3 regions of the Marinobacter sp. MIT930201 genome follow, and region 1 is predicted to be linked to each of the others. Evidence: predicted binding sites of a transcription regulator. Region 1 holds the regulator's gene; each other region holds the start of a gene.
What was found. The regulator FliA, encoded in region 1, starts transcription of late flagellar genes. The targets are predictions, from matches to a motif close to CTAAAGTTTNNNNNNNNNNNGCCGNTAA.
Positions count from the first base shown of each region.

Region 1 (4,198 bases):
TAATATCACCGCCATCGTCTCCAGAACTGGCTTCGTTGCTCTCGTTCTGTTCTTCGCGAGCGACCGCTGCGTTTGCTGGCGACGACTCCCCTGCCGGCTGCGCCAATGCGTCCAGAGCGGCAATCAGTTCCTCGGGAGCTGGCGTCGGTTCCTCGTGGTGGCGAACCTGTTCAAACATGGCATTGACGTGATCCAGGGCTTCCAGCACCACGTCCATCAGTTCCGAGTCTACCTTGCGCTTGTGGTTGCGCAGGATATCGAAGACGTTCTCCGCGGAATGACAGCAGTTCACCAGGGCATCGAGTTGCAGAAACCCAGCGCCGCCTTTTACGGTGTGAAAGCCTCGGAAGATGGCGTTGAGCAGATCGCTGTCGTCCGGGTTTTGTTCCAGGTCGACCAGTTGCTCCGACAGCTTTTCGAGTATCTCGCCTGCCTCAACAAGGAAGTCCTGCAGGATCTCTTCATCGGCATCAAGCGCCATGCGTTACCCTCTCTTACTCAGAAACCGAGACTGGACAGAAGATCATCAACATCGTCCTGTCCCGATACTACGTCTTCGCGTTCTTCGGCCTTGATCTGTGGACCAACACCCTGTTCCGCCGATATCTTTTCCCGCTCTTCCAGTTCATGCACGGTGCCGGTCATCTGGTCCACATGACTCGCCATCACTACCAGGCTCAACAGATGCTCTTCCACCTCTTTAACCAGAGTGGTGACCTTTTGGATCACCTGCCCAGTGAGGTCCTGGAAATCCTGGGCCAGAAGAATTTCCGACAAGTTGTCGTACATCGCCCCGGCATCGGTATTCAGGGTCACGAAAAACGTGTCGATACGGGCATAGAGCTCACGAAATTCAGCCGGCGCCATCTCGCGGCGACGCAGTTTCTGCCACTGGTCTCTCAGCTCGGCGGCCTCGTCGCGGAGTGCGCTGGCCTTGGGCATAGCCTCCTCAACCAGATCCATGGTCCGATTGGCTGCTTTACCGGTCATCTGAACCACGTACTCAAGGCGATCCGACGCATCGGTCATCTTCGACAGAGCTTCTGACTGTTCGGCGTTACGGGGATCGATCTGGAAATTGCGGATCGCCTCGTGGAGGCTGCGGGTCAAGCGGCCGACTTCCCGATACAGGCTCTGGTCCCTCACCTCGCTCAATTCATTGATCAGCGTCATCGCGCGGCCATAGTCCCCGGCGTTGACCTGTTCAACCAACTCGGCCGCCTGGCTGCGGAGTTTCTCCGTGACCTCCGGGTCGAGCCCCTGTGGGTCTTTTTTTCTATTGCTCATGGGAGCCGTCCGACCTCTGAATTACTGGATGCGTTCGAAGATCTTCTCAATCTTCTCCTTGAGTACGGCTGCCGTGAAGGGCTTGACCACGTAGCCGTTCACACCGGCCTGCGCAGCAGCGACAATCTGGTCGCGCTTCGCCTCGGCGGTCACCATGAGCACAGGCAGTGTTTTCAGGCTGTCATCGGCACGGACTTCCTTGAGCAGATCGAGTCCGGACATCCCTGGCATATTCCAGTCGGTTACCAGAAAATCGTATTTGCCGCTCCTGAGCATAGGCAGTGCTGTATTGCCGTCGTCTGCTTCGTCAGTGTTGGTAAAACCGAGATCGCGAAGCAGGTTCTTAATGATCCGTCGCATTGTGGAGAAGTCATCCACAATCAGGATTTTCATGTTCTTGTCCAATGGGACCTCCAGTTAAAAACGCCCGGAATTCGTTTTTGGCTTCCGGCTCACAGTCTAGCAGGCCGGTAGTTTAACCGCTTATTGTGTGGCCTTTGAGCCGGTTGTAAAGCACCGGTTACCAAAAGGCTACAGTAAAGAATGCCTGGTAACGCCGTTCAATGGGACTGGCGGCCTGTTCAGCTCTGCCAACCAGTAAGACGCCCCCGCAGACGGAGCGCGGCCTGGCTGTGAATCTGGCTGACCCGGCTTTCACTGACACCCAACACAGCACCAATTTCCTTCAGGTTCAATTCTTCCTGATAGTAAAGGCTGAGCACCAGCTTTTCTCGCTCGGGCAGGTCACCAATCGCAGCTGCCAGGCTCTTCCGGAAGTTGTCGGACGCCAAGCCATCCAACGGGTTATCACTGTCCTCTGTTTCTTCTATCGGCAGCTCGCCGGATTCATTGAGCTCATCCAGGCTAAAAAGTCGGCCACTGTTAGCATCGCTCAGGGAGGAATAGTATTCGTCGAGGTCCAGCCCCAGCTCCTCGGCTACTTCCGAGTCTTGAGCTTCCCGACCCAGGCGGTCCTCGACAGCCTTGATGGCTTTGGCAATGCGGCGGGAGTTCCTGTGGACGGATCGGGGTACCCAGTCACCTTTGCGAATTTCATCTACCATGGCTCCGCGAATCCGGATCCCGGCGTATGTCTCAAAGGTAGCCCCCTTGTCGGAACTGTATCGCTGTGCAGCTTCCAACAAGCCAATCATGCCTGCCTGCATAAGGTCATCCAGTTGGACAGATGCCGGCAGCCGCGCCATGAGGTGAAGCGCTATTTTTTTGACCAGCGGGGCCTGCTCCTCAACGAGCTGGGAAGGTCCTCGTGTACCCGTCCGGTTGTAGGTTCCAAGTTCTTTCGCCAATGTCATGTATCCGGCTATTCAGTGACAGGATCAAAATCAGACTTCGACGAGCCGCTCCACAAAGAATTCCAGATGTCCCCGGGGCGATGATGGCAGCGGCCAGCTATCCACTTTCTCCGCGAGGCTCTTGATCGCCAACGATGCTTTTGCCCGCGGATAGGCGTCCAGCACGGCACGCTGGCGCTGTACCGCTTTTTTTACGGCCTCGTCATACGGCACCATACCCACATATTGTAGTGCCACATCAAGAAAGCGCTCGGTAACCCGGGTCAGTTTTTCAAACAGATGGCGACCTTCCTGCTCATTCCTGACCTGATTGGCCAGTATACGGAAGCGGTTGGTGCCGTAATCCCGATTCATAAGCTTTATAAGGGCGTAGGCATCGGTGATAGAGGTAGGTTCATCACAGACAACCAGTAATAGTTCCTGTGAGGCTCGGAGGAAACTGACCACCGATTCGGAAATACCCGCAGCGGTATCAACGATCAGCACATCGATCTGGTCACCCAGTTCGCTGAACGCGTTGATCAGGCCAGCGTGCTCCAGATTGGAAAGCTGGGTCATGCGTTGGGTACCTGAGGACGCGGGCACGATTTTGATGCCACCGGGGCCGTTGACCAACACATCCCGAAGGTCACATTCCCCGGCGATGACGTCCTGGATATTACGATTGGCGGTAATGCCAAGCAGAACGTCAATGTTGGCAAGGCCCAGGTCGGCATCGAGCAGCACCACCCGCCGTCCCATTTGTGCTAGGGCGATGCCAAGGTTCACTGATACGTTGCTCTTGCCAACGCCCCCTTTCCCGCCGGAAACGGCAATCACCTGTACCGGATGTGGTTTGCTCATACTGACTCTGATCTCTTGCCGCGTTTAACCGCAGGCTGTGTTGTTTTTAAACAGCGACTGCCTGTTGCTGCTGGAGTTTCTTCAGCCTCTCCACGGCCAACCGCACCAGCGGAATGGACTCAGCGTGGTGCAGGTCTTCCGGGATTTTCTGCCCGTCGGTGTAATACGCCACCGGCAATCCCGTTTCCATGACGAATCCCAGCGATTCACCCAGGGTCAGTGCTTCATCGATTTTGGTCATCACACAACCCGTAAGATTTGCCATCTTATAGCAATGCCAAACGGATTTCATGATGCGCGGCTGACTGGTTGCCGAAACCACCAGATGGGTTCGAATCCGATGGTGACTGCGAGCCAGCTCCATAAGCTGCTCCTCGTAGCCCTTGTCGGTGCTGGTCAGGCCAGCGGTATCAATCAACACCAGGTGCCGGTCCGACAGTTCGTCCAGTATGTCGTCCAGGGAATGGGTTTCGTCCACAACCCGAACCGGAACGTTCAGTATGCGCCCGAACACGAATAGTTGCTCATGGGCCGCGACCCGATAGCGATCGGTGGTGACCAGCGCCAGAGAGTCGGCGCCGTGGCGCAGCACATAGTGCGCGGCCAGCTTGCCGATGGTCGTCGTCTTGCCGGACCCGGTTGGGCCCACCAGGGCGTAGACACCGCCCTCATCCGCCCATTCAGTACGCGCGGTCTTCACACCGGCGGCCAGCATTTTCAGAGACTGCTTCCAGCCATCCTCAAGCCGGCCTGCG
Region 1 covers NZ_CP138916.1:3,708,447-3,712,644, reverse strand. Annotated here, with positions in the region: gene SIC19_RS16925 (chemotaxis protein CheA) at 1-481, opposite strand, end outside; gene SIC19_RS16920 (protein phosphatase CheZ) at 499-1,287, opposite strand; gene cheY (chemotaxis response regulator CheY) at 1,309-1,692, opposite strand; gene SIC19_RS16910 (RNA polymerase sigma factor FliA) at 1,869-2,600, opposite strand; gene SIC19_RS16905 (MinD/ParA family protein) at 2,631-3,443, opposite strand; gene flhF (flagellar biosynthesis protein FlhF) at 3,490-4,198, opposite strand, start outside.

Region 2 (4,198 bases), 720 kb from region 1:
TCTAGAACGCTTTTGGAGATGTCGGTGGCGGTGATCTTCACATCCCGCAGCCTACCCGGCCGCTGGCGACGAAATTCTTCAATAATCATCGCTACCGAATAGGGCTCCTGGCCTGTCGAACAGGCTGCAGACCAGATACGAAGTGACTGCGCTGATTTTCTGTCGCCGAATTCCGGCAGCAGCTTTTCCTGCAGGATGCGGAACGGGTGATTGTCCCGAAACCAGAGGGTTTCATTCGTCGTCATCGCGTCGATCACGACTTCCTTCAAACTGCTACGTCCGGTTCGCTTCACGCGATCCAGCAGATCACCCAGGGTACTTAGCTTGTTCTCTTCCATGATCCGCCGTAAACGGCTTTTTACCAGATACTGCTTGTTCTCCCCGAGCAAAATGCCACACGCATCCTGCAGGAATGATTTAAAGGCCTCGTATTCCTGTGGCGTTATTTCAGCTTTCATTGGATCTCATTATCGAGTGAGTCGGGAGTAACGGAGGAGCGTCACTGCTCGCGGTCAACAATCTCCATGACCCTTTCAGCCAACTCATCGGGGCTGAACTTAGCCATAAAATCGTCAGCGCCTACCTTCTGCACCATCGCCTTGTTGAACACGCCACTCAGGGACGTGTGCAGCATGATAAATACATCCTTGATTGCAGGCTCATTTTTACACTTGGTGACCAGAGTGTACCCGTCCATTTCCGGCATTTCGACATCGGATATGATCAAACACAGGTGATCGATGGCGCGAGAGCCATCTGCCGTAACTTCTTTTAGGTAATCCAAGGCCTGCTTGCCATCATTTTTTGTCACCACTTCCATACCGATAGCCGTGAGGCAACGCTCGATCTGACGTCGGGCCACTGCGGAATCATCCACGACAAGCACTGGCAGATGACCGGGCACCCGCTCTGAACTGCGGTTGCGAACGTCTTCGGTGACATCTTCCTCAAACGGCGACACTTCAGACAGGATCTTTTCAACATCGATAATCTCAATCAGCTTGTCTTCAAAGTGCGTTACCGCTGTCAGGTAAACGTCTTTGCCCGCCCCCTTGGGTGGCGGCAGGATGTCTTCCCAGTTCATATTCACGATGCGGTCGACACCAGCCACCAGGAAACCCTGGGTTTTTCGGTTGTACTCAGTAATGATCACGAAGCTGGTGGCCATCTCTTCCTTGGGAATACCGGGAAGCCGGATTGACATACCAAGGTCAATGATAGGGATGGTCTCGCCACGAATATGGGCCACGCCCCGAACCATAGGGCGACTGTTCGGCAACGACGACAGCCTGGGGCACTGCAACACTTCCTTGACCTTGAAGACGTTGATGCCGTACATCTGCCGGCCACGAAGGCGAAATAACAGAAGCTCCAGACGATTCTGGCCCACCAGCTGGGTGCGCTGATTTACACTGTCCAATACCCCTGCCATCGTTTATATCTCCCACTCGAAACGTCTTGCTGCCGGCACGCATCTTGCTGCGTTATTCTAGAAAGTCGCGTGGAACCGGCTATGTGCCGGTTTATTGACTCACTCGATAGGCTTAACGGCCGAATCCGGAAATCATTAGGATATTCCTGAACTCGGGGCTTTACCCGGTTAATGACAGCATAGGACAAACTGCCGCGTATGCGCATTACCAATTTCGCCATCATATTGTTATTCGCCGTAACAGCCGGCCCGGCAATGGCCTCCACGACCACGGCCGAACAAATTCAAAGCAGCGCGGAACAATTTCTGGAGGCATTTTCAGAGGCTCAGGCAAACGAAGGCTTTACGGTTTCCCACGATACTGGCCAACTCGACGCACGCCTCTCGCTCGCAACCTGTGATACCCCACTCAGCGTATCGTTCAGCGGCGACCCCTGGAGAACCACCCAACCCTCGCTACTGGTTTCCTGCGAGGGCGAGCGCCCCTGGCGCATGTTCCTTCCGGTATCCGTCACGATAACCGGTGAAGCCATGGTCGCCGCCCGCCCCCTGGGGCGCGGCGAACGACTGACAAAAGCGGCAATACAGTCGGATAACGTGGTGGTGAATTCGATTCGACGGGGCGCAATAACCAATGTCGACCAGTTAATGGGCATGGAAATGCGCCGCGGCGTGAACGCCGGTACCGTATTTACACCGGATTTGGTGCTGGCTCCGGCAGCGATCGAACGCGGAGACCATGTTATCATCAGCGCCCGCAGCGGAAATTTTTCGGTAAACTCAAGGGGTAAGGCCCTGGCTAGTGCCGGGATTGGAGAACAGGTTCTGGTTGAGAACCTCTCGTCCTCCCGCACCGTGCGTGCCCGTGTGACTGCTCCCGGGCATGTCGAGATTCCCATGTAACCTCGTTCCCGGCATTGATTCACCGGAAACGGCAATCTGTTGCCGGTTTTTTGGAAAGATGACAAGAGTGTCATTTAACTCTTGCAAAAATCGCTAAAGAAACGTCAGGCCATGCCGATAGACAGGTATGAAATTTTGGAGCCGCCCAACGCGGCCGACCAGTTAAGCAGGTAACGTTATGTCAGTTGACTTTAATGGAATAGGCCCAGGCCAGGTCAACACCCAGAAAACCACGGCCGATAAATCTTCCGCTACCCAGAGCACTCAGCCCTCTACAGCTGAGCAGGCAAAGACCCAGGCGCAAGGCGCCCGTGGTGAAAATGTCAATTTGAGCAGCCAGGCGAAGAACCTGAAACAGCTCGAACAAAAGCTCGGCAGTTATCCGGAAATGGACGATGACCGTATCGAGCAGATCCGCTCTGCCCTTGAAAGCGGCTCCTACAAGGTTGATGCAGAGAAACTGGCCCAGAAAATGCTTGAGATGGATGAAAGCATTTTCGGGTGAGTAGATCATGGCCGCAATTGATGAACTGAAAGACCTTTTATCTCAGGATATCCGTCAACTCGAATCCCTGGCGGATGTCCTGCAGCAGGAAAAAGCCTGCCTTTCCACATCTGATATCCGTAAACTCGAATCACTGACTGGCGAGAAAAACACTCTGTTGGGTCAGATTCGTGAACGGGCCAAACTCAAAATCCGCCTTCTGGTGTCGATGGGGTTTCGACCTGAAAACGGAGCACCCTCACGGTTTATTCTCAGCGCCGGCCTGTCAGATGTTTACGACTTGTGGCGGGAGGCCGACGAACGCCTTAAGACCTGTCACCAGTTGAATAGCAATAATGGGCGGGTTGTCAGTCACCTTCAGAAGCGCCTTTCACGTCTTACTGATATATTCCGCGGCGTTTCCGGGCACCAGACCCTCTACGGTGCTCAGGGCGAGCAAAAGGCCGTATCACACCGTACCGTTCTGGCGAGCGCCTGACGGCTTCTGGGCTCCGCAAACGTCGGAGCCCAACGCATCCCATCAGCGAGTATAGATCGTCATCTGTGAATCGGGATGGAAGCGGATATTGTCGAGTGCAATGTTCCCCATGGACGGTCCCTGACTGCCGCTGACCCGTATATTGTCCATGCGGATCTGTTCGATCCTTTCCGGGAACGCCAGGGTGAGTCCGCCATCGTCACGAACCGTGTAACGGGGAACATCATCCCGATAATGCACACCGGATATCGTAAGATCAGAATCCAGGAAGTTCAGCACCGGCACGAAAATGTTCGCTGTTAGTTTCAGGCCTTCGATGACATCCGGATCAACCTCTCCTGTCCCGTCGTTACTTCCGGTCATGGCAGATACCGTGGCGATACGATCCAACAAGGATTGATCACCCTGCCCCGACACGCCGGCCATCTCGTCATCATTAAGCGGCGCCAAACCGGCACGCTCGTACAATTGCGCGGCGTCCGTAACGTCTCGTGAATCATTCGTGGTGCTGCCAGCGGCAAAACTGACCAATGGCTGAAAAGGCAATACCGCCATGGTGACCAGTGCAGCCGCGTTGCGGTAACGGGATTGGTGCTTGAGAACCCGATGCAACTCGCGCTCGGTAATCCAGCCGGACTGTATAAACACCTCGCCGAGCCGCTGACCGGTCTCATGCTGTAGGCGCAAGCCCTCTTCCAACTGAATTTCGGAAAGGTATCCCCGGTTTATCAGCAACCGACCGAGACGGGATTTTTCTTCGAAGCCCTGACGGATTTTCAAGGTATGCCTCCAATAGCTTCACAGTGATTGCCGTACAACCTGGCCCGGTCAGAGTGCATCAATGCCACTGATGCGATAAAAGGTTAGCTGATAGTCATGA
Region 2 covers NZ_CP138916.1:67,227-71,424, forward strand. Annotated here, with positions in the region: gene SIC19_RS00325 (CheR family methyltransferase) at 1-458, opposite strand, end outside; gene SIC19_RS00330 (chemotaxis protein CheV) at 500-1,432, opposite strand; gene flgA (flagellar basal body P-ring formation chaperone FlgA) at 1,631-2,335, shown strand; gene flgM (flagellar biosynthesis anti-sigma factor FlgM) at 2,514-2,840, shown strand; gene SIC19_RS00345 (flagella synthesis protein FlgN) at 2,848-3,318, shown strand; gene SIC19_RS00350 (hypothetical protein) at 3,361-4,098, opposite strand.
Region 2: flgM (flagellar biosynthesis anti-sigma factor FlgM) is a predicted target of FliA. The motif match lies at 2,429-2,456, and genes of this name have one in related genera.

Region 3 (4,198 bases), 980 kb from region 1:
CATTCAATGCCAGGAGATTGGTCTGCTCCGCAATCGCCTTGATTTCGACCAGAACCTGGCTGATGTTATCGCTGTCGGCGTTTACCCGGTTGATGACATCAACCGCGCCGGATATTTCGGTGGCAAGACGGTTGATGGTGGCGACGGTATCCGCAACCACTCCGCGGCCTCTCTCGGTATCCTCTTCAGCCGCGCCAGCGCTATCAGACACGCGATGAGCACTCTCAGTGACCTCATTGACCGCTTCCACCATCTGGTTCATGGCTTCGTTGATCTGGCCTGACTCCTCCATCTGCCGCGCAACGGCCTCACTGTTCGCAGCCGCGGTATCGTTGACACGAGTGGCCTGCCGATCGACGTCCGATGTAGTGCTGCTCACTGAGCGGATCAATTCGGCAATCCGGTCCGTCATGTTGTTGAACTCGGTAGTCAGTTCACCCAATTCATCACGATTATCCAATTGGATGTGAGTCGTCATATCGCCCTCAGCCACGGACCTTGCTGCCGTGCTGAAACGATTAATAGCCGTGCGTACCGACATAAAGAAGCCGACGTAGAGGTAAACCACCACCAACAGGACAATTACCAATGCGGCAATAATCAACTGCCGTTGCTGCAGCTCGCCCTCCAGACGTGAGTTCAGGTTTGCGCCAACGACGTCAAAAATTCCAGCCTTGAGCGCATCGTAATGAGCAAGCTGGTTTTCGATGGTGCGGTTGAAATCCCGCCAGGGTAACTCGAGGCGCATGGGCGTGATGATGTTGGCATCCAGCTCGTCACGCACAACCACCAGACTCTCGAGAATGCCCTCGACAGCATCACCTGTCGTTTTCTCCAGGGTCGGCGATGCGTCCATCGATACGGTCAGTGCAGGCCCGAGCAGTGATGCGCGGTTGGTCAGTTCGTCATAGATTTCATTAAGAGCGTCACTGAGGTTGTAACCCACCTGCCCGTCGATGAGCGCAAAGGTCCCGAACGTCCTGGCCCGGCCAATGATGCTGCGGGCATCCGGCAGCGACTCACGCAAAAGCCCCAGAAGCAGCAGGTTTTCCCGGGATGCGTCCTGCCCCAGGCCGGAAATTTCAATGGTCGCGGACAAGAGCGCCCGCACTTTCTGGACAAACTCCTGATAATACTTGAACTGGGGGTCGATATTGCCCTGATAACTGTCAGTCGACTTGAGTGTTTGCCACTCTTCCACCAGCATCGCCACCTGCTGGGACCAGTTACCGGACTCATCAAAACGAGCCTCTGTGTTAACCAGTTCCTCAAGAATTCTATCAATCGTTTCTGACGACTCTGCGGACTGTGAGAGCAGTTCATTGTCATCCTTGATCTTGCCGGGGGCACGAAAATCCCGGTATGCCATGGACTCTGCCAGCAGCGTATCCACCTTTTCGAGCTGCTCCAATCCCTCCACGCCCCGGGTCATGGTATCAACCGACCGGTTCAGTTCACTGATAACCAACCAGGAAAGGGCAATAATGGGAAGCAGGAACAACACACTGATCAGGCTGAATTTGTAGAACATCGGCAGCCGATTCATCAGCGCTACTGCAGGCTTGATAAGCTGGTTCACGTGTACCCCCACAGAAAGCATCGAAAGGATGGAACTTTATTCTATTTGCTTATATTGTCGACTAAAGTACTACAAACTTGAGTGTTTTTCGGCGTAAAAATGTAATTTTTTCAAAATGTCGTGATCAGCGCACACCGGCAATAACCAGCAGCGCAAGGATGCAGATCCAGACCAGCATGCTTCGGTTCAGCAAATCCCGGATGGCCTCCAGGCTGCGGCCACCAAAGCCCGCCCATTCGTCCGGATGGATCTTTGAGAACCGTTCCGGGTCCAGTGCATAGCCCGTCAATGCCGCGCTCGCGGCGCCCATCAATAGCTGGTTGGTTCTGAGGCTAAAATCAAACAGTCTTCGTTTTCCTTCTTTCATCCAGCCGGCAAGATCACCTGCGACTCCAAACGTGAAGGACAGTAGTCGTGAGGGAAGCCAATTGAGTATCTCCGCCAGCGCGGCAAACCCTGGTCTCGCTGCCACCTGCGGCCAGTGATCCCTTAACGCGACAACTCCCCTCGCAAAGAAGGCAGCCGCAATACCGCCAACGGCATACCAGAAAGCGACCAGAAAAAAACGCTCGAAGACGCTGACCATCAGCGTTCGTGACAAAGCCAGATGCATCTCATCGGGCGACGTTGCCGCGCCCCGTTCCTCAGCCGGTAAAATATCCATAACGTGATGCCAAGCGGACTGCATGTCGCCCCTGGCCCAGGATTCGCTGTAAACCTCCAGGCGCGCCCGCCAACCCGGCGCACCCATCAACAACACCATCAACAAAAACTCCAATGGATACGCGGCCATGCGCCAGCCAATGGTGTGCAGATAGTACTCCCCGGCGGCCAGAATCAGCGAGGGCACAAGAATAATAACCAGCCCCTTCCATAGACCTGCCTCGTTACCAGACCTTTCAGCGCCTCCCCGGTTAAACGCGGAACGCCACAACGGCTCAGAAGACCAGGCGTTGGCCGCATCCAGCTTGCGTCTCACCAGGTAAGCGAGCAGAAACACCACCAATACCATCAGTTATCCGCTCCGTTGCCATGCCCTGTACCAAGCAGTTGCCGATATCGGGGCCAGTCAAAAGCCGGGCCTGGATCGGTTTTGCGACCGGGTGCGATATCGCTGTGCCCGGTGATCCTCTCTGGCGTGATGGCCGGCCACGATTTCATGATCAGTGCTGACACGTCAGCAAGCACCTCATACTGAGCTGCGGTGTATGGAATGTCATCCGCACCCTCCAGCTCAATGCCGATTGAATAATCGTTGCACTCTTCCAGGCCCTGAAAGCAGGACCGCCCGGCATGCCACGCGCGCTCCAACAAGCTGACGAACTGAAGGCATTCGCCATCCCGGCGGATCAGCAGGTGTGACGAAACCTTCATATCGGCGATGGTCTCGAAATAGGGGTGCTCTGAGGGGGACAGTTGGTTGCAGAAAAACCGTTCGATGGCATCGCCTCCGAACTGCCCGGGAGGAAGGCTGATGTTATGAACAACCAACAGGGATATTGCCGCCCCTTCGGGGCGTTTGCCAAAATTTGGAGACGGGCACCAACGGGCGCCGGCTACCCGACCGGTCGTCCGTAATCCGGCGACAGCCGGTGGCGACAGGTCAATGGTGTTGCGCGAAGGGATGGTTTCAGACAATGTGGTTCCAACAGGCCGGGGCGAACAGACCGGACCACCGATGCGTTCGCCGTTGTTGCTTTGATGCCCCTGATTGAAGCACAAAGTCTCCGGTCTTGCTATACGATCAGTCCTTGCGGCTACTGCGAAGGTTGTCGATGATGGATTCCAGCGCCCGGTCGAATATCAGGCCGTCGTCCAACATGGAGATCTCATCCGCAGCGAGCGCCAGTGCGAGGTTTTCACGCTGATATTCCGCCACCTTGGCACCACTGCGATTAACGAAGATGTACTTGCCCGTCGCCTTGATAAACGCGGCCAGCTTGCAGCGTGTTTTGTTGCCATCACGGGTCAGCTCAACCCAGGAGCCAACACGAAGGCCATCAGCCCGCTCCAGCCATTGAAGCTCGACATTTGCGCCGGAGCTCCCGGCCAATTCCTCTGCGGCCGGCTCTTCAGGGCTTGGCACGGGGCTAGCAGATACAGACGTGGTGGCATCCGAGGGCTCGGAGGCGCCTGCCATTACGCCCTCAGTCGTTCGCTCCACTTTCTCTGGAGGTTTGGACTCGGTATCCGACATATCCCTGGAGACCACAGACGGTTCCGCCTCCACCTTTTGGGGCGCAGCCTGAGGTTCAGGTTCGGGCGCCACAGCAGGGCGGGTTGTGGTGACAAGGCGCTGGAACACGTCCACGTGGGCCAGTTCAAGGTCTCTTATGGCGGCGTCGGTGGCAAACGGGTCCCACGAAATTTCCTGTAGGGCGTTTCTCAGACCGTCCACGATTCCCGGAATCGACCGCAGCAGCTCGCTGCGAGTGTTGTCGTTGATGGGCCTGGGATCAACACTCCATACGAGCTGCCGGGTAAGGTCACATGCCTCATCCCAGCGCTCACTGTCTTCACCCTCACGCAGCACGATCCACTGTAGATACTTTGCCCACGCCTCATTCAACAGTGTGACGACCGGAGGAGACAGATCCCGACCGGTAATCTGTTCGTTCA
Region 3 covers NZ_CP138916.1:327,187-331,384, forward strand. Annotated here, with positions in the region: gene SIC19_RS01565 (methyl-accepting chemotaxis protein) at 1-1,600, opposite strand, end outside; gene SIC19_RS01570 (regulatory signaling modulator protein AmpE) at 1,704-2,591, opposite strand; gene ampD (1,6-anhydro-N-acetylmuramyl-L-alanine amidase AmpD) at 2,591-3,217, opposite strand; gene SIC19_RS01580 (DUF1631 domain-containing protein) at 3,324-4,198, opposite strand, start outside.
Region 3: SIC19_RS01565 (methyl-accepting chemotaxis protein) is a predicted target of FliA. The motif match lies at 1,634-1,661, and genes of this name have one in related genera.